3 regions of the Streptomyces sp. NPDC016469 genome follow, and region 2 is predicted to be linked to each of the others. Evidence: riboswitches for the same ligand, from Rfam matches in the RefSeq annotation. Region 2 holds a riboswitch; each other region holds the start of a gene.
What was found. A riboswitch is a leader RNA that binds a small molecule or an ion and turns the genes downstream of it on or off. The one in region 2 is predicted to bind thiamine pyrophosphate.
Positions count from the first base shown of each region.

Region 1 (7,639 bases), on a different contig from region 2:
TAGATCTTTCAGACTTCGAGAGAGAACACAGACTCATGGCGAACTACACCGCCGCTGACGTCAAGAAGCTCCGCGAGCTCACCGGCGCCGGCATGATGGACTGCAAGAAGGCGCTCGACGAGGCCGACGGCAACGTCGACGGCGCCGTCGAGGCCCTGCGTATCAAGGGCCAGAAGGGCGTCGCCAAGCGCGAGGGCCGTTCCGCCGAGAACGGCGCGGTCGTCTCCGTCGTCTCCGACGACAAGACCTCCGGCGTCCTCGTCGAGCTGAAGTGCGAGACCGACTTCGTCGCCAAGGGTGACAAGTTCCAGGCCGTCGCCAACGCCCTCGCCGCGCACGTCGCCGCGACCTCCCCGGCCGACCTGGAGGCGCTGCTCGCCTCCGAGATCGAGCCCGGCAAGACCGTCCAGGCGTACGTGGACGAGGCCAACGCCAACCTCGGCGAGAAGATCGTCCTGGACCGCTTCGCGCAGTTCCAGGGTGCCTTCGTCTCGGTCTACATGCACCGCACCATGCCCGACCTGCCCCCGCAGATCGGTGTGATGGTCGAGCTGGACAAGGCCGACGCCGACCTGGCCAAGGGCCTCGCCCAGCACATCGCCGCCTTCGCGCCGAAGTACCTCTCCCGCGAGGACGTCCCGGCCGAGGTCGTCGAGGCCGAGCGCCGCGTCGCCGAGGAGACCACCCGCGCCGAGGGCAAGCCCGAGGCCGCCCTCCCGAAGATCGTCGAGGGTCGCGTCAACGGCTTCTTCAAGGAGGCCACCCTTCTCGGCCAGCCGTACGCGCTGGACAACAAGAAGTCGGTCCAGAAGGTTCTGGACGAGGCCGGTGTCACCCTGAAGCGCTTCACGCGTATCAAGGTCGGCATCTGAGTCCGTCCGCGAAAAACGGCGGACCCGGTAGGGTCTGGTGCAGTCGACGGCCGCACACCGCCGTACGACCGCAGATCTGACGAGGAGGCCATTGCCGCTGAGGGACACCAGACCCACCGGCAATGGCCTTCTTCGTATGCGCACGAGGAGAATCCCCATGAACAAGGGCGCGGACGCCGCCAAAGACGACGACAAGCGCGAGGACGGCAAGGTGCCCGGACGCTTCATGCTGAAGCTGTCCGGTGAGGCCTTCGCCGGCGGCGGGGGCCTCGGTGTCGACCCCGACGTCGTGCACGCCATCGCCCGGGAGATCGCGGCGGTCGTACGGGACGGCGCGGAGATCGCGGTCGTCATCGGCGGCGGCAACTTCTTCCGCGGCGCCGAGCTCCAGCAGCGGGGCATGGACCGGGCGCGCTCCGACTACATGGGCATGCTCGGCACCGTGATGAACTGCCTCGCCCTCCAGGACTTCCTGGAGAAGGAGGGCATCGACTCCCGCGTCCAGACCGCCATCACCATGGGCCAGGTCGCGGAGCCGTACATCCCGCTGCGCGCCGTGCGTCATCTGGAGAAGGGCCGCGTCGTGATCTTCGGCGCGGGCATGGGCATGCCCTACTTCTCCACCGACACCACCGCCGCCCAGCGCGCTCTGGAGATCGACGCCGAGGCGCTGCTCATGGGGAAGAACGGCGTGGACGGGGTCTACGACTCCGACCCGAAGACCAACCCCGCCGCGGTCAAGTTCGACGCGCTGGAGTACAGCGAGGTGCTCGCCCGCGACCTCAAGGTCGCCGACGCCACCGCCATCACCCTCTGCCGTGACAACGATCTGCCGATCCTCGTCTTCGAGCTCACCGCCGCCGGCAATATCGCCCGCGCCGTCAAGGGTGAGAAGATCGGCACGCTCGTGAGCGACCAGGACACCCGCGCCTGACCACGGGCGCGTCCACCGGTGAGGCCCGGTGGAACAGGGGCGCGGGACCGCCCCGGAAGATGGACAACGGCCTGCCGGTCCGACACCGTGCAGGTGAGGACGCGACGCAGGACCCGCCGGGCCCGCCGGGCCCGTTCAAGACACGCAGGAGCACGTGGTGATCGAAGAAACCCTCCTTGAGGCCGAGGAGAAGATGGAGAAGGCCGTCGTCGTGGCGAAAGAGGACTTCGCCGCGATCCGTACCGGCCGTGCGCACCCGGCGATGTTCAACAAGATCGTCGCCGACTACTACGGTGCGCCGACCCCGATCAACCAGCTGGCCTCGTTCTCGGTGCCCGAGCCCCGTATGGCCGTCGTGACGCCGTTCGACAAGACCGCGCTGCGCAACATCGAGCAGGCCATCCGCGACTCGGACCTCGGTGTCAACCCGAGCAACGACGGCAACATCATCCGGGTCAACTTCCCCGAGCTGACCGAGGAGCGCCGCCGCGACTACATCAAGGTCGCGAAGACCAAGGCCGAGGACTCCAAGATCTCGATCCGGGCCGTCCGCCGCAAGGCCAAGGAAGCGCTCGACAAGCTGGTCAAGGACAAGGAGTCCGGCGAGGACGAGGTGCGCCGTGCCGAGAAGGAGCTCGACGACACCACCGCGAAGTACGTCGCGCAGGTGGACGAGCTGCTGAAGCACAAGGAAGCCGAGCTGCTCGAAGTCTGATGAACGACTCTTCCTGGGGCGCTCCGCAGGGCGCCGGCCACCGGGTCGCGCCGGAGATGCAGGGTGCTGCGGCGGGTCCTGCCTACGATGTGCACGACGCCCAGCAGACTCGGCCCATGCCCATCGTGCCGGACGTTCCCGACGCAGGTAGAGACGCTGAAGACCGTGATCACCGGGACCAGGGGGCCGGACGCCTGAGCGGCGGCCCCCTGTTCCGCGACGAGAAGCCGCAGGAGCCCATGCCGACCGCGCCGCCGCCGCCCCCGCCTCCGCAGAAGAAGCGCGCGGGCCGGGACCTGGGAGCCGCCATAGGGGTCGGCCTGGGACTCGGCGCCCTGGTCGTGGTCTCGCTCTTCGTGGTCAAGGCGGTCTTCGTCGGCGTGATCGCGCTCGCCGTCGTCGTCGGGCTCTGGGAGCTCACCTCCCGGCTGGAGGAGCGCAAGGGCATCAAGGCGCCCCTCGTACCGCTCGCCGTCGGCGGTGCCGCCATGGTCGTCGCGGGGTACGCGCGCGGAGCCGAGGGCGCCTGGGTCGCCATGGCCCTGACCGCCCTGGCGGTGCTCGTGTGGCGGATGGCGCAGCCGCCCGAGGACTACCTCAGGGACGTCACGGCGGGCATCTTCGCCGCGTTCTACGTGCCCTTCCTGGCCACCTTCGTCGCCCTGCTCCTGACGGCCGACGACGGCCCGCAGCGGGTGCTGACCTTCCTGCTGCTGACCGTGGTCAGCGACACGGGGGCGTACGCGGTCGGCTGGCGGTTCGGCAAGCACAAGCTGGCTCCGCGCATCAGCCCCGGCAAGACCCGCGAGGGCCTGCTCGGGGCGGTCGCCTTCGCCATGGTGGCCGGTGCGCTGTGCATGCAGTTCCTGATCGACGGCGGTTCCTGGTGGCAGGGGCTGCTGCTGGGCCTCGCGGTCGCGGCCAGCGCCACCCTGGGCGACCTGGGTGAGTCCATGATCAAGCGGGACCTCGGGATCAAGGACATGGGTACGCTGCTGCCCGGCCACGGCGGGATCATGGACCGGCTGGACTCGCTGCTGCCGACCGCCCCGGTGGTCTGGCTGCTGCTGGTGCTGTTCGTCGGCTCGGGCTGAGACCGGCTCGCACCCATGGCTGAGGGGTCACCGCTCGCGAGCGGTGACCCCTCAGCCATGGGTGGCGTCAACCGTGGTCGCGCAGCGCCGTCCGCATGTCGCGGTAGAGGTTCAAGGCCCGGCGGCGCGTCCAGAGGATCCAGGCGCAGAAAGCCGCCACGAAGAGGGCGAAGACCAGGGCGAACCCGAGGGAGCCGCCGGCAGAGCTCAGGACGAGCAGACCGATCGCGACCAGGCCCATGGCGCCCAGCCAGTACGGCAGCCACCGCCGGCCCCGCTCCATCCTGCCCAGCTGGTCGTCGACCAGCCGTCGCATCACCGCCCGCTCCTGCGGGTCGCGCGGCACCTCGTGGTGGCGGATCTTGCGCAGGAGGCCGGCGACGGCGCCGGGGGAGGCACCCGTGACCCGGCTCGTCCGCCTCCGCTGGAGGGCCACGGCCACCATCACGACGATGGTGTAGACGGCGCCCTGGACCAGCCACATGGCCGGATGCTCGTCGCGGTGTAACAGCGCGTTCAGGCCCACACCGAGCCCGAAGACCACCAGGCCCTGCCCGATCAGGCTGTCGTTGAACCAGTGTTTGACGGTGTGCACGGCACCTACCTCCTGCGGCGGCTGCGGAACTCCCTGTGTTGTCCCGGTTACCCCGTGAGCCGCCCCTCACCGCGACCGCACCGGGGTACCTCCGCGCGTCTGCGACACTGGAAGAACCATGCCTAAGCCCGGAGAACTCACTTTCGTCGCGCCCCGCGGAGCCAAGAAGCCGCCGCGGCACCTCGCCGACCTCACGCCCGCCGAGCGCAGGGAGGCCGTCGCCGCGATCGGCGAGAAGCCGTTCCGCGCCCAGCAGCTCTCGCAGCACTACTTCGCGCGGTACGCGCACGACCCGGCCGAGTGGACCAACATCCCGGCCGGATCGCGGGACAAGCTCGCCGAGGCGATGTTCCCCGACCTGATGACCGTCGTCCGGCACATCAGCTGCGACGACGACACCACCCGTAAGACCCTGTGGAAGCTGCACGACGGGACGCTGGTCGAGTCCGTGCTGATGCGCTACCCGGAGCGGGTCACGATGTGCATCTCCTCGCAGGCCGGCTGCGGGATGAACTGCCCGTTCTGCGCGACCGGGCAGGCCGGTCTCGACCGCAACCTCTCCACCGCGGAGATCGTCCATCAGATCGTGGACGGCATGCGCGCGCTGCGTGACGGCGAGGTCCCCGGCGGCCCCGCCCGGCTCTCCAACATCGTGTTCATGGGCATGGGCGAGCCGCTGGCCAACTACAACCGCGTCGTCGGCGCGATCCGCCGGCTGACCGACCCCGAGCCCGACGGCCTCGGCCTCTCGCAGCGCGGGATCACCGTGTCGACCGTCGGCCTGGTGCCCGCGATGCTGCGGTTCGCCGACGAGGGCTTCAAGTGCCGCCTCGCCGTCTCGCTGCACGCCCCGGACGACGAACTGCGCGACACCCTCGTGCCGGTGAACACCCGGTGGAAGGTGCGCGAGGTGCTGGACGCCGCGTGGGAGTACGCGGAGAAGTCCGGCCGCCGCATCTCCATCGAGTACGCCCTGATCCGCGACATCAACGACCAGGCGTGGCGCGGCGACCTGCTCGGCCGCCTCCTCAAGGGCAAGCGGGTCCACGTCAACCTCATCCCGCTGAACCCGACGCCCGGCTCCCAGTGGACCGCCTCGCGGCCCGAGGACGAGCGGGCGTTCGTGGAGGCCATCGCGAGCCACGGCGTGCCGGTCACCGTCCGCGACACCCGCGGCCAGGAGATCGACGGCGCCTGCGGGCAGCTGGCGGCCTCCGAGCGCTGAGGGCGGGCGGTCGTCGGTGCCCGGGGCCCCGGCCGAAAACGGCCGTGTAGCCTGGGGCCGAAATCAACTGCATATTCCGACAGGGGAGCGCCACAGCGCTGAGAGTGCGGCACCAAGGACAGGTTGGCCGCAGACCCTCTGAACCTCGCCCGGGTCATTCCGGGTAGGAAGTTCGGACCATACTCAAGCTGTTGCGCCCTGCCCGCTTCCGGTTCCGGCCGGTGTGCGGGCAGGGCCGCGTCTCTTCCTGGTCACTCCAGGAGGAATCACACATGAGCACCACCCAGAAGGCCGCGGTGGCGGCCGTCGCCGCCGCGCTCGGCGTCACCGCGCTGGCCGGCTGCGGGAGTTCCGACGACTCGGCGTCCGGTTCCGGCTCCACCAAGGGCGCCGGTTCCAAGACCGTCACCCTCGTCAGCCACGACTCCTTCAACGCCTCCAAGGACGTGCTGAAGGAGTTCACCCGCGAGACCGGCTACACCGTCAAGGTCCTCAAGAGCGGGGACGCGGGCGCCGCCCTCAACCAGGAGATCCTGACCAAGGGCTCCCCGCGGGGCGACGTGTTCTTCGGAGTCGACAACACCCTGCTCTCGCGCGCCCTGGACAACGGCCTGTTCACGCCGTACGAGGCCAAGGGCCTGGACCGGGTCCCGGCCGATGTCCAGCTGGACGCGGACAAGCACCGGGTCACCCCGGTCGACACCGGTGACATCTGCGTCAACTACGACAAGAAGTACTTCGCCGACAAGAAGCTCGCGCCGCCGAAGACCTTCGCCGACCTGGCGAAGCCCGCGTACAAGGACCTGCTCGTCACCGAGAACGCCGCGACCTCCTCGCCCGGCCTCGGCTTCCTCCTCGGCACCGTCGCCACCTTCGGCGAGGACGGCTACCAGGACTACTGGAAGAAGCTGAAGGACAACGGCGTCAAGGTCGTGGACGGCTGGGAGCAGGCGTACAACGAGGAGTTCTCCGGTTCGGCCGGCGGCAAGAAGGCCAAGGCCGACCGGCCGCTCGTCGTCAGCTACGCCTCCAGTCCGCCCGTCGAGGTGCTGTACGCGGACCCGCGGCCGAAGACCGCGCCCACCGGGGTCGCCACCGGAACGTGCTTCCGCCAGATCGAATTCGCCGGTCTGCTGGACGGCGCGAAGAACGAGGCGGGCGGCAAGGCCCTGCTGGACTTCCTGATCGGGAAGAGGTTCCAGGAGGACATGCCGCTCACCATGTTCGTCAGCCCGGTCGCGAAGGACGCGAAGGTGCCCGAGCTCTTCACGAAGTTCGGTGCCACCGCCGACAAGCCGGCGACCGTCGCCCCGGACACCATCGCCAAGAACCGTGAGCAGTGGGTCCAGTCATGGTCCTCGCTCGTAGTGAAGTAGCGAAGACTCCCGTACGCGGTCCGGGCGCGCGCGGGAGGTCCGCACGCGCCCGGGCCCGTCGCGCGGCCGCGGTGCGGCTCGGCCTCATGGCCGTGCCCGTCGCGTTCTTCGCCGTGTTCTTCGCCTATCCGGTCGCCGCCATCGTGGGCCGGGGGCTCAAGGCGGACGGCGTCTGGCAGTTCGGCCGGATCGGCGAGGTGCTGGCCCGGCCGGAGATCCGGGACGTCCTCTGGTTCACGCTGTGGCAGGCGCTCGCCTCGACCGCGCTGACCCTGCTGATCGCGCTGCCCGGCGCGTATGTCTTCGCCCGGTTCGACTTCCCCGGCAAGCAGGTGCTGCGGGCCGTGGTCACGGTCCCGTTCGTGCTGCCGACCGTCGTCGTGGGCACCGCCTTCCTCGCGCTGCTCGGGCGGGGCGGGCTGCTGGACGAGCTGTGGGGCGTACGGCTGGACACCACCGTGTGGGCGATCCTGCTGGCCCATGTGTTCTTCAACTACGCGGTCGTCGTCCGCACCGTCGGCGGGCTCTGGGCGCAGCTCGACCCGCGCCAGGAGGAGGCCGCCCGGGTGCTCGGCGCGAGCAGGTTCACCGCCTGGCGGCGCGTCACGCTGCCCGCGCTGGCCCCGGCCGTGGCGGCCGCCGCCCTGATGGTCTTCCTCTTCACCTTCACCTCCTTCGGGGTCGTACAGATCCTCGGCGGGCCCGGCTTCTCCACCCTGGAGGTGGAGATCTACCGGCAGACCGCGCAGCTGCTCGCCCTGCCCACGGCCGCCGTACTGACGCTCGTGCAGTTCGCCGCCGTCGGCGCGATCCTCGCCGTGCACGCCT
Region 1 covers NZ_JBEYCQ010000018.1:75,716-83,354, forward strand. The annotation lists gene tsf (translation elongation factor Ts) at 36-872, shown strand; gene pyrH (UMP kinase) at 1,030-1,806, shown strand; gene frr (ribosome recycling factor) at 1,964-2,521, shown strand; gene ABZ565_RS21610 (phosphatidate cytidylyltransferase) at 2,521-3,615, shown strand; gene ABZ565_RS21615 (hypothetical protein) at 3,683-4,210, opposite strand; gene rlmN (23S rRNA (adenine(2503)-C(2))-methyltransferase RlmN) at 4,329-5,435, shown strand; TPP riboswitch at 5,507-5,623, shown strand; gene ABZ565_RS21625 (thiamine ABC transporter substrate-binding protein) at 5,708-6,811, shown strand; gene ABZ565_RS21630 (iron ABC transporter permease) at 6,898-7,639, shown strand, end outside.
Region 1: it holds a riboswitch for thiamine pyrophosphate, as region 2 does, so the genes downstream of both, ABZ565_RS21625 (thiamine ABC transporter substrate-binding protein) here and thiC (phosphomethylpyrimidine synthase ThiC) in region 2, are expected to answer to the same signal.

Region 2 (7,639 bases):
CTTTCACCTTCACCGAGTTCGCGTACTTCGCGGAAATGGCGAGGGCGGCCACCTCCGCGGCCCTCGCCCGCGGCTACGCCCTGGTCATCCTGCCGGCCACTTCGCGCCACGACGTCTGGTCCAACGTGGCACTCGACGGCACCGTCGTCATCGATCCGTCGGACCAGGACCCGGTCGTCTCCGAACTGGTCCGCCAGGGGCTGCCCGTCGTCTCCGACGGCCGCCCCGCCGGGTCGCTGCCCGTCACCGCCTGGGTGGACAACGACCACCGGGCCGCCGTGCTCGACCTCCTCGACCATCTCGCCGCCGCCGGGGCCCGCCGCATCGGCCTGCTCACCGGCACCACCACCGACACGTACACCCGGCTCTCCACCACCGCCTACCTGCACTGGTGCGAGCGCGTGGGCCAGGATCCGGTCTACGAGTCCTATCCCGCCCACGACCCGTGCGCGGGAGCGGTGGCCGCCGACCGGCTGCTGGCCCGTCCGGACCGCCCCGACGCCGTCTACGGGCTCTTCGACCCCAACGGCACGGATCTGCTGGCGGCCGCCCGCCGCTACGGCCTGCGCGTTCCGGAGGACCTGCTCCTCGTCTGCTGCAGCGAATCCACGGTGTACGCGACGACCGAACCGCCCATCACGACGCTCTCGCTGAAGCCGCGGAGGATCGGCACGGCGGTCGTCCAGCTGCTCATCGACGCCATCGAGGGCATCGACCAGGACGGTCCGGTGGAACGGGTGGTGCCGACGGAGCTCATCGTCCGGACGTCCTCGCAACGCCGCCCGCCCCGCACCACGGTCAGTGCGCCGCGTTCCCCGGCAGGGGACTGATCATCCCAATTGGGACCAATCGACCGACGAACCTGGCATCCGGAAGGATTCACCACCCCGGGTGCGTCCCAGAGCACGATCTGCATTCCTATGATGGGCGCACGACACCGCGGACCAACCCGACCAGCAGGGCCCGTCAGGTGTACGGCGGCGCGACGGTGGTGTGGAGGGGTCGATGACACAGGGGGCCGGTCAGGAACCCGTGGTGCGGACGGCGACGTTGCGTGACTTCCGCGTGCCGCCCTATGCGCAGTCCCCCGCACCGCCCGCGTCTCCGCACCCGGGGAACGCCTTCCCCGAGGGCGAGACGCCGGAGGGGTACACCCCGACGGCGCGCGATCTTCCCGTCATCAGCGTCGACAAACCCGCCCAGGTGCAGCCCGTGCCCGAACCGCGCCCCGCCGCCGATCCGGGCCTCGGCCCCCTCTACGTGGTCGGTGACGTCCACGGCTACCTGGACGAGCTGCTCGCCGCCCTCGCCGAGCAGGGCCTGATCGACTCCGAAGGCCGATGGGCGGCGGGCAACGCGCGCCTCTGGTTCCTCGGCGACTTCACCGACCGGGGCCCCGACGGCATCGGCGTCATCGACCTCGTCATGCGGCTCTCCGCCGAGGCGGCGGCCGCCGGCGGCTACTGCAAGGCCCTGATGGGCAACCACGAACTGCTGCTCATCGGCGCCAAGCGGTTCGGCGACACCCCGGTGAACTCCGGCGCGGGAACCGCCACCTTCCAGGCCGCCTGGCTGCTCAACGGCGGGCAGAAGACGGACATGGAGCGCCTCCAGGACGTCCATCTCCAGTGGATGTCCCGGCTCGACGCCGTCGTCGAGGAGGACGGGCACCTCCTGATGCACTCGGACACCACGGCGTACCTCGACTACGGCTCCACCATCGAGGACGTCAACGACACGGTGCACGCCATCCTCACGCGTAACGACGCCGACGAGTGCTGGGACCTGTTCCGCAAGCTCACCAAGCGGTTCGCCTTCCGCGACGACTCGGGCGCCCAAGCCGTCCAGGAGCTGATGGCGGCCTACGGCGGCCGGCGCGTCGTCCATGGTCACAGCCCCATCCCGTACCTGACCGGCGAGGTCGGCTCCGAGGACGGCGAGGACGGCGCCGGGCCGCAGGTCGACGGGCCGCATGTGTACGCGGACGGGCTCGCCATCGCCATGGACGGCGGGGTGACCATGGCCGGAAAGCTACTGGTCGTCCAACTCCCCCTGCATGACTGACGCCCTGCGGGGAAGACGCGTCCCGGGCCGACCACGCCGAGTACGGGGGCTATTTCCGTAAACCCTCTGTCACCCCGTGCCGTGCGCGCTCTACCATCGGCGTATCAGTAGCAGGCTCTCCTCCGTTTCCGCCCGAACTGCCCGGACCCAGCGGGCACACAGGCCCGACGGAGCATCGGGGGATGCAGATGAACAGCGCTCCGCACCTGCTGACCGAGGACCGGCCCGAGTACGAACGGCTCCTCGACGACGCACTGCGTCACGCACACGAACGACCGGAGCTGGCCGCCGTCGGCGAACGCCTCAACGCCGCCCAGCTGCGCACCATGGCGCTGGCCGCCGTCGCCCTGATCACCGCCACGGCCACCGCCGAGTACGAGCAGTACGTGAAGGCCCGCGACGAAGCACGCGCCTCCGCCCGGGACGCGGCTTCCGGCACAGCCCCGGACGGCCTCGGCCAGTCGGGGGCCGGCATAGGAGCGGTCGTCACCGTCCTGGCGCCGATGCTGGCGGGCACGGCGGCGGCCATATTCCTGCTGGCCGGCTACCTCCTGAAGATGCTGGAACCACCACCGGCGTTCGCCGGCCCCATGGTGGACGCGGGCTGGTTCTTCGCCGCCGTCACGGCCGCCGCCATCCTCGTCGCGGCCATCGGCCTGCTCATCGCCGCCCTGCGCAACGGCTCGACGTCCCTGCCGGCCAGGGAAGCCCGCGAGCAACTGCCCGACGAGGTGACCCTCGCCAAGGACGCCTGGCGGCAGGCGCTGCTGGAGCGGGGCATCGTGCCCTTCCTGCGCGACGCCCTCACCGAACCCGGCACCGGCCCCGCGCTCCCCGCCCCGCAGCGCCCGACGGGCCGCCTCCCCAAGATCGGCTACAGCAGGCCCGACTTCGCCGGCCCGGCCGAGGGCCCGGCGGCAGCGCCCCGCCCCACGTACAGCAGCCCGGACTTCACCAGCCCCGACTTCGGCGGTCCCGAGCACGAGCTGGACTGACCGCCACGGCCCCGGCGGAAGGCGCCGGAGCCGTGCGCGACCGGTCCGTGCCGGGTCAGTCGGCCAGCGGCAGATAGACACGGTTCCCGCCCGCCGCGAATTCACGCGACTTGCGGAGCATCCCTTCGGCGACCTCCTCGGCCGTCGCCTCCGTGCCGTCCGCGCCGCCGAACTGCTCGGTGATGCTGTGACTGATCTTCATCGAACAGAACTTCGGACCGCACATCGAGCAGAAGTGCGCCGTCTTCGCGGGCTCGGCCGGCAGGGTCTCGTCGTGGAACTCCCGCGCCGTGTCCGGGTCGAGCGCCAGGTTGAACTGGTCCTCCCAGCGGAATTCGAACCGAGCATCGGAGAGCGCGTCGTCCCACTCCTGCGCGCCCGGATGCCCCTTGGCCAGATCGGCGGCATGGGCCGCGATCTTGTACGTGATGACCCCGGTCTTCACATCGTCCCGGTTCGGCAGCCCCAGGTGCTCCTTGGGCGTCACGTAGCAGAGCATCGCCGTGCCCCACCAGGCGATCATCGCGGCTCCGATGCCCGAGGTGATGTGGTCGTACGCCGGCGCGATGTCGGTGGTCAGCGGGCCGAGCGTGTAGAACGGCGCCTCCTCGCAGATCTCCTGCTGAAGGTCGATGTTCTCCTTGATCTTGTGCATCGGGACATGTCCCGGCCCCTCGATCATGGTCTGCACGCCGAACCGCTTGGCGACCGTGTTCAGTTCGCCCAATGTGCGCAGTTCGGCGAACTGGGCCTCGTCGTTGGCGTCCGCGATCGACCCTGGGCGCAGCCCGTCGCCCAGTGAGTACGTCACGTCGTACGCGGCGAGGATCTCGCAGAGCTCCTCGAAGTGCTCGTACAGGAACGACTCCTTGTGGTGCGCCAGGCACCACGCCGCCATGATCGAGCCGCCCCGGGAGACGATTCCGGTCTTGCGCCGGGCGGTCAGCGGCACGTACGGCAGGCGTACGCCGGCGTGCACCGTCATGTAGTCCACGCCCTGCTCGGCCTGCTCGATGACGGTGTCCTTGTAGATCTCCCAGGTCAGTTCCTCGGCCCGCCCGTCGACCTTCTCAAGGGCCTGGTAGAGAGGGACGGTTCCGATCGGTACGGGTGAATTGCGAAGAACCCACTCACGGGTGGTGTGGATGTTGCGGCCGGTGGAAAGGTCCATGACCGTGTCCGCGCCCCACCGGGTCGCCCACGTCATCTTGTCCACCTCCTCCTCGATGGAGGACGTCACCGCGGAGTTGCCGATGTTGGCATTGACCTTCACCAGGAACCGCTTGCCGATGATCATCGGCTCGGTCTCCGGGTGGTTGACGTTGGCGGGCAGCACCGCGCGGCCGGCCGCGATCTCCTCGCGCACCACCTCCGCCGCCACGTTCTCGCGGACGGCGACGTACTCCATCTCCGGGGTGATCTCTCCCCTGCGGGCGTACGCGAGCTGGGTGACGGGCCGGCCGTCCCGGCTCCGCCGCGGGCGGCGCGGCCGACCGGGGAACACCGCGTCCAGATTGCGCAGCCCGCCCCTCGGCGAGGTGTGCCTGAGCCCGTCGTCCTCGGGGCGGGCGGGGCGGCCCGCGTACTCCTCGGTATCGCTGCGGGCGATGATCCAGTTCTCCCGGAGCGGTGCGAGACCGCGCCGGACGTCCGTCTCGGCCGCGGGGTCGGTGTAGGGCCCGGACGTGTCGTACAGCGTCACGTCCTTGCCGTTGGTCAGGTGCACCTGGCGGACCGGCACCCGGAGGTCGGGGCGCGGCCCCTGGACGTATCCCTTGTGCCAGCCGATGGACTTCCCGGCCTCGTCGCTCTGATCGAAGGCAGGCGTGCGTGTGTCCGATGTGGTCATGAGACCTACTCCCTACGCCGGCATTACCCGGTAACAGGTTCGGCGGTCGGCGCAGCGTCTCCCGTACGGTCGTACGGCGGTCAGCGCCCTCTCAGCCCGGTGCTCCGAGCTCCCGCGTGTGCAAAGGTGCCACCACGCTAGCCCCCGGACGGGCGACCTGAACAGAGGGCCCCTTCCTTCTTGCGATGATCGGCCGGTGACGCCCCCTCATCACGACCCAGAACCGCAGGGCCATCAGCACACGCACAGCCATGGCCCGGCCGCACCCGTCTCCGCCCATCTGCGCAAGGTGATCGCCGCCGTACTGATCCCCTTCGCGACCGCCGTACTCGTCGGTCTCGTGGCGCTCTGGCCGGGTGGTGCGCCGGCGCACGAACGGACCGGTGTCGGCTTCGACCGGCAGACCCAGCAGGGAAAGGTGGTGAGCGTCGTCGAGGTCGACTGCAAGGATGTGAACGCCGCCCAGCTTCCCGTCAGCGGCGAGACCCAACCCCCCGAGGGGCGGCCGGCGTCCGGCGCCGTCTGCGAGAAGGCCACCGTCGAGGTCACCAGCGGCCCCGACACGGGGCGCCGGTTCGTCGAGGTCGTGCAGCCGGACGCACCGAGGCAACTGCGGGAGGGCCAGGGGGTGGTGGTGGCGTACGCCCCCGACGCGCCCCATGACCTCCAGTACTCCGTGACGGACGTGAACCGGAAGTTCCCCTTGTATCTGCTGGCCGGGATCTTCGCCCTCGCGGTGGTCCTCGTGGGCAGAATGCGCGGGGTCATGGCCCTGGTGGCGCTCGCCCTGTCATTCGCCGTACTGACCCTGTTCATCCTTCCGGCCATACTGCAGGGCTCGAATCCGCTGCTGGTGGCGGTCGTCGGGGCCGGAGCGATCATGCTGATCGCGCTCTACATCTGCCACGGGCCGACCGCCCGGACCTCCGTCGCCGTCATCGGCACCCTGATCTCACTGCTCCTGATCGGGCTGCTCGGCTCGCTCTTCATCGGCTGGGCGAGCCTGAGCGGGAACACCGACGACAACACCGGCCTCATCCACGGCCTGTATCCGCACATCGACATGAGCGGACTGCTGCTGGCCGGCGTCATCATCGGCTCCCTGGGAGTGCTCGACGACGTCACGGTCACCCAGACCTCGGCGGTGTGGGAGCTGCGCCGGGCGAACCCCACCATGAGTGCGAAGCAGCTCTACCGGGCAGGGATCAGAATCGGCCGCGATCACATCGCCTCCGTGGTCAATACCCTGGTACTCGCCTATGCGGGCGCCGCGCTGCCTCTCCTGCTGCTCTTCACGGTCGCGCAGAGCAGTGTGGGGACGGTCGCCAACAGCGAGCTGGTGGCGGAGGAGATCGTGCGCACCCTCGTCGGCTCGATCGGACTGGTCGCCTCGGTGCCGGTGACGACAGCGCTCGCGGCGCTGGTCGTCTCCGCGGACCGCACGGGGGTCGGCGCGGAAGCCGGGGCTTCGGCACCCGTGCGGAGCGGCCGGGGCCGACGACGGCGGGCGCGGTCGTGACCGGAGCACACAGCGTGATTCACCCGATCGGCAGGTGTCGTGTTCGAGTGGCAAGGCGCCCTCCGGGCCGCGGACCGCTTCAGCCCGCGTTCTGCTCTTCGGCCAGAATGCGCCCCAGCGCCTCCTCCAAGTTGCCGTCGAAGTCACCCAGCGTGCACTCCTGTCCGAGGGGCACCAGCTTGTCCGTACGGTCGAGGAAGGCGACAAGAGGTGCCGTGCCCGCCCGGAAGAGCGCACGGTCGGCGCCCACCTGCAGCCGGATGTGGACATCGCACAGCCCTTCCGGCTCGGTCGGCGCAATGTGGACATCGCCGTCACCACTGGGGCTGTTGAGGCCGTCGAGCAGCAGCTCACGGCCGAAGGCCCAGGTGACGGGGGCGTCGCCGGGCAGATGGAAGGTCATCCGGATCGCGTACGGATCGCACACTTCGTACCGGAGCTCCACCGGGATACGGAATGAGAGCTCCTCGGAGACGAGGAAGCTCATCATGACCTCAGCTTGAACCGACTCGCGCATCGTTCAACCCCGCAGTAGATGAATCTGGCCAGGAATGATCCCCCATGGCCCTATTGACGCCATCGTGGTGCACGCGATAGCAGATCACAAGGAGTGATTTTTCAGATACTGATAGAGAACACGAACGAACGCAAGAGGCTCGACACTTCACCGCGTAGTCGTTCGACTGCGGGCAGCAACCGATCTTCCTCGTGGAGGGGGACCGAAATGGCCATCGCGGCGGCGGTGAATCCGGCCGTGATCGGGATGGCCGCGCAGACGGTCCCGAGCGCGTACTCCTGTCGCTCGATGACCGGTTCCGTACGCTCCAGCGACCGCAGCCGGGTGAGGAACGCCGCACGATCGCGCACCGAGTACCGGGTCAGCGGGCGCACCGGGTGCCGGTCCAGGTGGTCCTCGCGGGCCTTCTCGTCCAGCCGGCTCAGCAGACACTGTCCGATCGCGTGCGCGTGCCCGGTCTCGCGAAACGCCGCCCACTCGTCGACCGCCGGCCGCTCGGGGGTGTCCGCCACGGCGAGGAGCTCGATCTCGCCCTCACGGTAGATGGCGCAGTACACCGGGGCTCCGACGATGTCCCGCCAGCGGCCCAGCGAACGGGCCATGATGCTGCGGCGGTTCTGAGCGGCGCGGTCGCCCATCAGCCGTTCGGCGGCGGCGCCGAAGTGGAAGACGCCGTTCTCCCGGCGCAGATACCC
Region 2 covers NZ_JBEYCQ010000016.1:165,545-173,183, forward strand. The annotation lists gene ABZ565_RS20185 (LacI family DNA-binding transcriptional regulator) at 1-830, shown strand, start outside; gene ABZ565_RS20190 (metallophosphoesterase) at 1,006-2,064, shown strand; gene ABZ565_RS20195 (hypothetical protein) at 2,247-3,059, shown strand; gene thiC (phosphomethylpyrimidine synthase ThiC) at 3,115-4,908, opposite strand; TPP riboswitch at 4,901-5,034, opposite strand; gene ABZ565_RS20205 (YibE/F family protein) at 5,105-6,427, shown strand; gene ABZ565_RS20210 (SsgA family sporulation/cell division regulator) at 6,507-6,944, opposite strand; gene ABZ565_RS20215 (helix-turn-helix domain-containing protein) at 7,046-7,639, opposite strand, start outside.

Region 3 (7,639 bases), on a different contig from region 2:
CAATGGAGCGTACAGCGGCGGGGTCGTCCTTGGCGGCGAGGATGCGCTCTTTCAGGTCGTCGGGCAGCTTCGCGTCGCTGAGCTGGGAGAACCGCTCCAGTTGCCGGACGTTGGTGACCGGCATGACCTCGGGGATGATCGGGGTTTCGCAACCCGCCGCGACCACCCGGTCACGCATCCGGAGATACGCCTCCGGATCGAAGAACATCTGCGTGATCGCGTAGTCGGCGCCCGCGCGGCACTTGTCCACGAAGTGCCGGACGTCGGTGTCCCAGTCGTCGGAGCGCGGGTGCCTCTCGGGGAACGCCGCGACGCCCACGCAGAAGTCGCCGGCCTCCTTGATCAGCCGGACCAGGTCCGCCGCGTACTTCACGCCTTGCGGGTGCTCGACCCAGGGGCCCATCGGGTCGCCCGGCGGGTCCCCGCGCACGGCGAGGATGTTCCGGATGCCGGCGTCCGCGTACTGGCCGACCATGTTGCGCAGTTCGGCGACCGAGTGGTCGACGGCCGTGAGGTGGGCGACCGGGGTGAGCGTGGACTCGGCGGCGATGTCCTGGGTGGCCTTCACCGTGCCGGCGCGGGTGGAGCCGCCGGCGCCGTACGTCACCGAGACGAAGCTCGGCGCGACGGCCTCGACCCGGCGCAGCGCGTTCCACAGGTTGCGCTCGCCCTTCTCGGTCTTGGGCGCCCAGAACTCGAACGAGTACGAGGTCTCGCCGGTCGCGAGCATCTCACGCACGGTGCGCGCGTGATCTGTCCTGGTGGAGGGTGTGCCAAGGGCCATACGGGCAGGTTAACCAGGGCGGGGCGGGCTCCCAACCGAACCGGAGTCATTTGCCGGAATTGACTGATTCTTGTCCATCCTTCGGACAGGTTCGTCCCAGGCCCGTGCCCGGTGCCGCCGCTCCGAACGCGGCCGTCCCGTCAGGCTCCGGCGCGCTCGCGGACCCGTCGTGCCAGCTCAGCGGCGGCGGCGCCCGGGTCGGACGCCTCGGTCAGGGCCCGTACGACGACGATCCTGCGGGCCCCGGCGTCCAGCACCTGGTCGAGGTTGTCCGCGTCGATGCCCCCGATGGCGAACCAGGGGCGGGCGGGGGCGAGCGAGGCGGCGTAGCGGACGAGGTCGAGACCGGGCGCGTGGCGGCCGGGCTTGGTGGGGGTGGGCCAGCAGGGGCCGGTGCAGAAGTAGTCCACGCCGGGTTCGGTGACGGCGGCGTCGACCTCGGCCTCGGCGTGCGTGGAGCGGCCGATGACCGGCTCGGCGCCGATGACCGCCCGGGCCGCCGGCACCGGCAGGTCGCCCTGGCCCAGGTGCAGCACGTCGGAGCCGATGGCGTGGGCCACGTCCGCCCGGTCGTTGACGGCGAGGAGCTTTCCGTGCCGCTTGCAGGCGTCCGCGAGGACCGCGAGGTGGTCGAGCTCCTCCCCGGCCTCCATCCCCTTGTCGCGGAGCTGGACGATGTCCACCCCGCCGGCGAGGACCGCGTCGAGGAAGTCGGGCAGGTCGCCCTGGCGCCTGCGCGCGTCCGTGCACAGGTAGAGCCGGGCGTCGGACAGCTGCGCACGAGGTGTGGACATGGTGCGGTTCCCCCCGGGGAAGACGGCGGTCGGTGGTGCGGCGCGGGGAAGCGGGCCGCCCGCTCGCACGGTGCGGCCCGCTTCCCCGGTCGGTTCAGACGGCGAGCGCCTGGGCGCGGCGCTTCACCTCCGTGCCGCGATTCTCACTCAGTGCCTGCGCGGGGGTGCCGGGCAGGGTCGGGTCGGGGGTGAAGAGCCATTCGAGCATCTCCTCGTCGGAGAAGCCGTCGTCCTTCAGGAGCGTCAGGGTCCCGGAGAGGCCCTTGACCACCTTGTTGCCGTCGATGAAGGCGGCCGGCACCTGAAGCGTCCGGTTCTCGCCACGGCGTACGGCGATGAGCTGGCCCTCCTTGACCAGCTGCCGCACGCGCGTCACCTCGACATCGAGCATTTCCGCGATGTCGGGCAGGTGGAGCCAGGCAGGGACGAGAGCATCGATCTTTGCGTCAATCTCGGTCACGGGACAAGCCTGCCATCCCGGACTGACAGCCGAAACCCGGACTCGGCCCTTCAGGTCCCGCGCGGTCACGGCAGAACCGCCGACTTGAGCGGTACGGACGGGTCCCCGGCCCGGTCCGCGTCGAGCCGGGGGCCCGCCTCGATGAGCCGGCGCCCCTGGGCCAGGTCGCGCGGGCGGCCGACCGCGAGCACCGCGGCCAGGGCGCCGTCGCGCAGCCAGCACACCGACCAGGCGGGCCCGGCCGGGTCGCCGCGCCACAGCAGGGTGTCCGCGTCCGCGTGGTGGCCGGCGTACTGCACGAACCGGCCGAACTGCTCGGACCAGAAGTAGGGCACCGGGTCGTAGGGCGGGATGTCCGCCGTGTCCTCGGCGGCGGCGATGTGGGCGGCGGCGGTCCTGGGGCCCTGGAGGGCGTTGTCCCAGTGGTGGACGACCAGGCGGGTGCCGTAGCGGGCCGAGGGGAAGGAGGCGCAGTCGCCGACCGCGTACACATCGGGCAGCGAGGTGCGCAGCGCCGCGTCGGCGGTCACCGAGCCCTCGGGCCCGAGCGCGATACCGGAGCCGGCCAGCCAGCCGGTGGCGGGGCGGGCGCCGATGCCGACGACGACCGCGCCGGCCGGGAGGGTGCGCCCGTCGGCGAGGACCACCGTGCCGGGCTCGACGCGGGCGACCCGGGCACCGGTGAGGAGCCGGGCGCCGCTCTCCTCGTACCAGGCGGCCATCGGGGCGGCGACCTCGGCGGGCAGGGCGCCGGCCAGGGGGCGGTCCGCGGCCTCCACGACGGTGACCTCGCAGCCGGCGGCGCGGGCGGCGGTGGCGAACTCGGCCCCGATCCAGCCGGCGCCGACGACCACGACGGGGTGCCCCGCCTCCAGGACGGGCCGCAGCCGGGCCGCGTCGTCGAGGGTGCGCAGCAGATGGACGCCGGGGACCCCGTCGGAGCCGGGCAGGGCGACGGGTTCGGCGCCGGTGGCGAGGACCAGGACGTCGTAGGGGACCGGGCCCTCGGAGGTGTCCAGTTCGTGGTCGCCGGCGCGCACCCCGGTGACCTCGCAGCCCAGGCGCAGGGCGATGTCCAGGTCCTCGAAGTCGATGTCGAAGGCGGACTCCTCGGCCTTGCCGAGCAGCACCGCCTTGGACAGCGGGGGCCGGTCGTAGGGCTGGTGGGGCTCGGCGCCGATCAGCGTGACGGGGCCGGTGAAGCCCTGTTCCCGCAGGGCGACGGCGGTCTGCACACCCGCCATGCCCGCGCCCGCCACGACGACCCGGCGTTCCGTCCGCTCTGCCCGCTGCTGCTCGCTCACCCGCCCACCTTACGTACCTGACGTGCCGTCAGGAAAGGGGCGGCCCCTCCCCCGGCCCTCCCTACCCGGTCCGCCGGGCGGGGTCTAGGCTGGCCACCGTAAGACACGCGGGAGCCCGGGCGCACCGGGCTGAGAGGGAGGCTGGCGGCCTCCGACCGTACGAACCTGATCCGGGTCATGCCGGCGAAGGGAGGGGCTGGACGCCCATGCGCACCCATCCCACCGAAGGGTCCGACGTCCTCGTCATCGGGGGCGGCATCATCGGCCTGGTGACCGCCTGGCGGGCCGCACAGCGCGGCCTGTCCACCGCGCTCGCCGACCCCGAGCCGGGCGGCGGAGCGGCCCGGGTGGCGGCCGGAATGCTGGCCGCCGTCACCGAACTGCACTACGGCGAGGAGACGCTGCTCGGGCTCAACCTCGCCTCCGCCCGGCGCTATCCGTCGTTCACGGCCGAGCTGGAGGAGGCGAGCGGGCAGGACATCGGCTTCCGCGCCTGCGGCACCCTGGCCGTCGCGCTCGACGCCGACGACCGCGCCCATCTGCGCGAACTCCACGAGCTGCAACGCCGCTCGGGCCTGGAGTCCGAGTGGCTGACCGGGCGCGAGTGCCGCCGCCTGGAACCGATGCTCGCCCCGGGCGTGCGCGGCGGCCTGCGGGTGGACGGCGACCACCAGGTCGACCCGCGCCGCCTCGCCGCCGCGCTGCTGACCGCCTGCGAACGGGCCGGGGTGGTCTTCCACCGCCACCGCGCCGACCGCCTGTCCGTGGTCGCGGACCGGGCCGCGGGAGCCGTGCTCGACGAGGGTACGGAGGTGGCCGCCGGGCAGGTCGTGCTCGCCGGGGGCAGCCTCAGCGGGCGGCTCGCCGGGGTCCCCGCCCACGTCCTGCCGCCGGTGCGCCCGGTCAAGGGCCAGGTGCTGCGCCTCACCGTGCCCCCGGCGTACGCCCCCTTCCTCTCGCGCACGGTGCGCGCGGTGGTCCGGGGCAGCCATGTCTACCTCGTACCGCGCGAGAACGGTGAGCTGGTGGTCGGCGCCACCACCGAGGAGATGGGCTGGGACACCACCGTCACGGCGGGCGGGGTCTACGAGCTGCTGCGCGACGCCCACGAGCTGGTGCCCGGCATCACCGAGCTGCCGCTCACCGAGACCCGCGCCGGCCTTCGCCCCGCTTCCCCCGACAACGCCCCGCTGCTCGGCCGCACCGCGCTGCCCGGCCTCCACCTCGCCACCGGCCACCACCGCAACGGCGTGCTGCTCACCCCCGTCACCGGGGACGCCATGGCGTCGCTGCTGGCCGAGGGCGAGCTGCCCGAGGCGGCCCGCCCCTTCTCCCCCGGCCGGTTCGCCCCGGCCCCCGCACCCCAGGAGCAGCCCGCATGACCGAGCCCACCCCGCTCACCGTGTCCGTGAACGGCGCACCGGCCGTCGTCGCCGCGGGCACCACCCTGGACGCCCTCGTCGCGACGCTGACCGACGCCCCGACGGGGGTCGCCGCCGCCCTCAACGAGACCGTGGTGCCGCGCAACCAGTGGCCCGCCGCCGCGCTCACCGACGGCGACCGGGTCGAGGTCCTGACCGCGGTCCAGGGAGGCTGACGATGTCCGACGACCTGTTCACCCTCGGCGGCAGCGACTTCACCTCCCGGCTGATCATGGGCACCGGCGGGGCTCCCAGCCTGGAGGTGCTGGAGCGGTCGCTGCTCGCGTCCGGCACCGAGCTGACCACCGTCGCCATGCGCCGCCTCGACCCGACCGTGCAGGGCTCGGTGCTCTCCGTGCTGCGGAAGCTGTCCATCCGGGTGCTGCCGAACACCGCCGGCTGCTACACCGCCGGGGAGGCCGTGCTCACCGCCCGCTTGGCCCGTGAGGCGCTGGGCACGGACTGGGTCAAGCTGGAGGTGGTGGCCGACGAGCGGACCCTGCTGCCCGACCCGGTCGAGCTGCTGGACGCCGCCGAGATCCTGGTGGACGACGGGTTCACCGTGCTGCCGTACACCAATGACGACCCGGTCCTGGCCCGGAAGCTGGAGGACGTGGGGTGCGCGGCGGTGATGCCGCTCGGCTCCCCCATCGGCTCGGGCCTGGGCATCCGCAACCCGCACAACTTCCAGCTGATCGCCGAGCGGGCCGGGGTGCCGGTGATCCTGGACGCCGGCGCCGGGACCGCGTCGGACGCGGCGCTCGCGATGGAGCTGGGATGCTCGGCGGTGATGCTCGCCTCGGCGGTGACCCGGGCCCAGGAGCCGGAGCTGATGGCCGCCGCGATGCGGCACGCGGTGGAGGGCGGGCGGCTCGCGTACCGGGCCGGGCGCATCCCGCGCCGCCACTTCGCGGAGGCGTCTTCGCCGACGGCCGGGCGAGCGGTGCTCGATCCGGAGCGGCCGGCGTTCTGAGCGTCACGCGCCGCCCCGGTCCGGGCCAACGTGCCGGAATCCACAGTTCCGGGGCCCGGAGGCCGTTGGAGGCCGGGATTCCGGCCTCGGGCGGCGCGCCCCTGTCACGGCTCGGCTTCAGTACTGCGCCGGGTTCGCCCCACAGCGGCGGGCCCGTCCGCGGCGGCTCGTAGACTCGCATGGTGGATACGACCCTCCAGGACCCCCTCGTCGGGCAGCTGCTCGACGGCCGCTACCGCGTCGATGCCCGCATCGCCGTGGGCGGCATGGCCACGGTCTACCGGGCCATGGACATGCGGCTCGACCGCGTGCTCGCCCTCAAGGTGATGCACCCGGCCCTGGCGACCGACGCCTCGTTCGTCGAGCGCTTCATCCGCGAGGCCAAGTCGGTGGCGCATCTCGCCCACCCCAACGTGGTCGGGGTCTTCGACCAGGGCGCCCAGGGTCAGTACGTCTACCTGGCCATGGAGTACGTCGCCGGGTGCACGCTGCGCGACGTGCTGAGCGAGCGCGGCGCGCTCCGGCCGCGGGCGGCGCTGGACATCCTGGAGTCGGTGCTCGCCGCCCTGGGCGCGGCGCACCGGGCGGGCTTCGTGCACCGCGACATGAAGCCGGAGAACGTGCTGATCGGGGACGACGGCCGGGTCAAGGTCGCCGACTTCGGTCTGGTCCGGGCCGTCGACGCGGTCACGAACACCACCGGGACGATCCTCGGCACCGTCTCGTACCTCGCCCCGGAGCAGATCGAGCACGGCACGGCGGACACCCGGGCCGACGTGTACGCCTGCGGGGTCGTGCTGTACGAGATGCTGACCGGCGACAAGCCGCGTGACGGGGAGTCCCCCGCCCAGGTCATCTACCAGCATCTGCACGAGGACGTGCCACCCCCGTCCGCCGTCGTCCCCGGTCTCGCGCCCGAGCTGGACGCGCTGGTGGCGAGCGCCACCGCCCGGGACCCGGAGGCCCGCCCGTTCGACGCGGTGGCGCTGCTCGCCGGGGCCCGCCGGGCGCGCGCCGCGCTCACGGACGCGCAGCTCGACGCCGTACCGCCGCGGGCCCGGCCGGAGCCCGGTGCGGACGGTGCGGCGGAGGGGAGCGACGCGCGGACGACGGTGATCCCCCGGGTACTGCCGAAGGACCTGGGCACCGCCCACCACACCAGCCGGCTGGAGATGCCCCCGCCCACGCCCTCGCAGCACCCGCTGCCGCCGCGCCGGAGGGGGCCGCTCGGCAGCCCTCGGCGCGGGCTGATCGCGGCGGTCCTGGCGGTGCTCATCGTCCTGGGCGTCGGCGGCGGCGTCTGGTACATCAACTCCGGGCAGTTCACGAAGGTCCCCTCGCTGCTGGGCCAGACCGAGAAGACGGCCGAGAAGCGGCTTTCGGACGCGGGCCTGGAGCTCAAGGGCGTGAAGCGGGCCTTCAGCGACACCGTCGACCGGGGCAAGGTCATCAGCAGCGACCCGAAGTCCGGCGCGCGGATCAGGGGCAACGGCTCGGTCTCGCTCGTCGTCTCGCGCGGTCCCGAGATCGTCGACGTGCCCGACGTCGTGGGCGTCCGGCTCGCCGACGCCAAGCGGCAGCTGAAGGAGGCGGGCCTGCTCCCGGGCATGGTCACCAAGGACTTCAGCGAGGACGTGGCGGCCGGCGAGGTGGTGCGTACGGACCCGGAGGCGGGCACCGGGCGCCACCCGGACTCGGCGGTCGCGATCGTCGTCTCCAAGGGCAGTCCCGTCGAGGTCCCGGACGTCACCGGGCTCTCCGTCAAGGACGCCACCGACACGCTGGCCGACGAGGGCCTGAAGGCGAAGGTGAAGCCCGGCCGGGTGCACTCGCCGGAGGACGAGGGCGACGTCACCGTCCAGTCACCGGAGGAGGGCGCCGAGGCGGCCGAGGGCGACACCGT
Region 3 covers NZ_JBEYCQ010000030.1:47,733-55,371, reverse strand. The annotation lists gene metF (methylenetetrahydrofolate reductase [NAD(P)H]) at 1-784, opposite strand, end outside; gene thiE (thiamine phosphate synthase) at 925-1,578, opposite strand; gene ABZ565_RS28360 (Rv2175c family DNA-binding protein) at 1,673-2,038, opposite strand; gene ABZ565_RS28355 (FAD-dependent oxidoreductase) at 2,104-3,342, opposite strand; TPP riboswitch at 3,440-3,551, shown strand; gene thiO (glycine oxidase ThiO) at 3,549-4,724, shown strand; gene thiS (sulfur carrier protein ThiS) at 4,721-4,939, shown strand; gene ABZ565_RS28340 (thiazole synthase) at 4,942-5,736, shown strand; gene pknB (Stk1 family PASTA domain-containing Ser/Thr kinase) at 5,919-7,639, shown strand, end outside.
Region 3: it holds a riboswitch for thiamine pyrophosphate, as region 2 does, so the genes downstream of both, thiO (glycine oxidase ThiO) here and thiC (phosphomethylpyrimidine synthase ThiC) in region 2, are expected to answer to the same signal.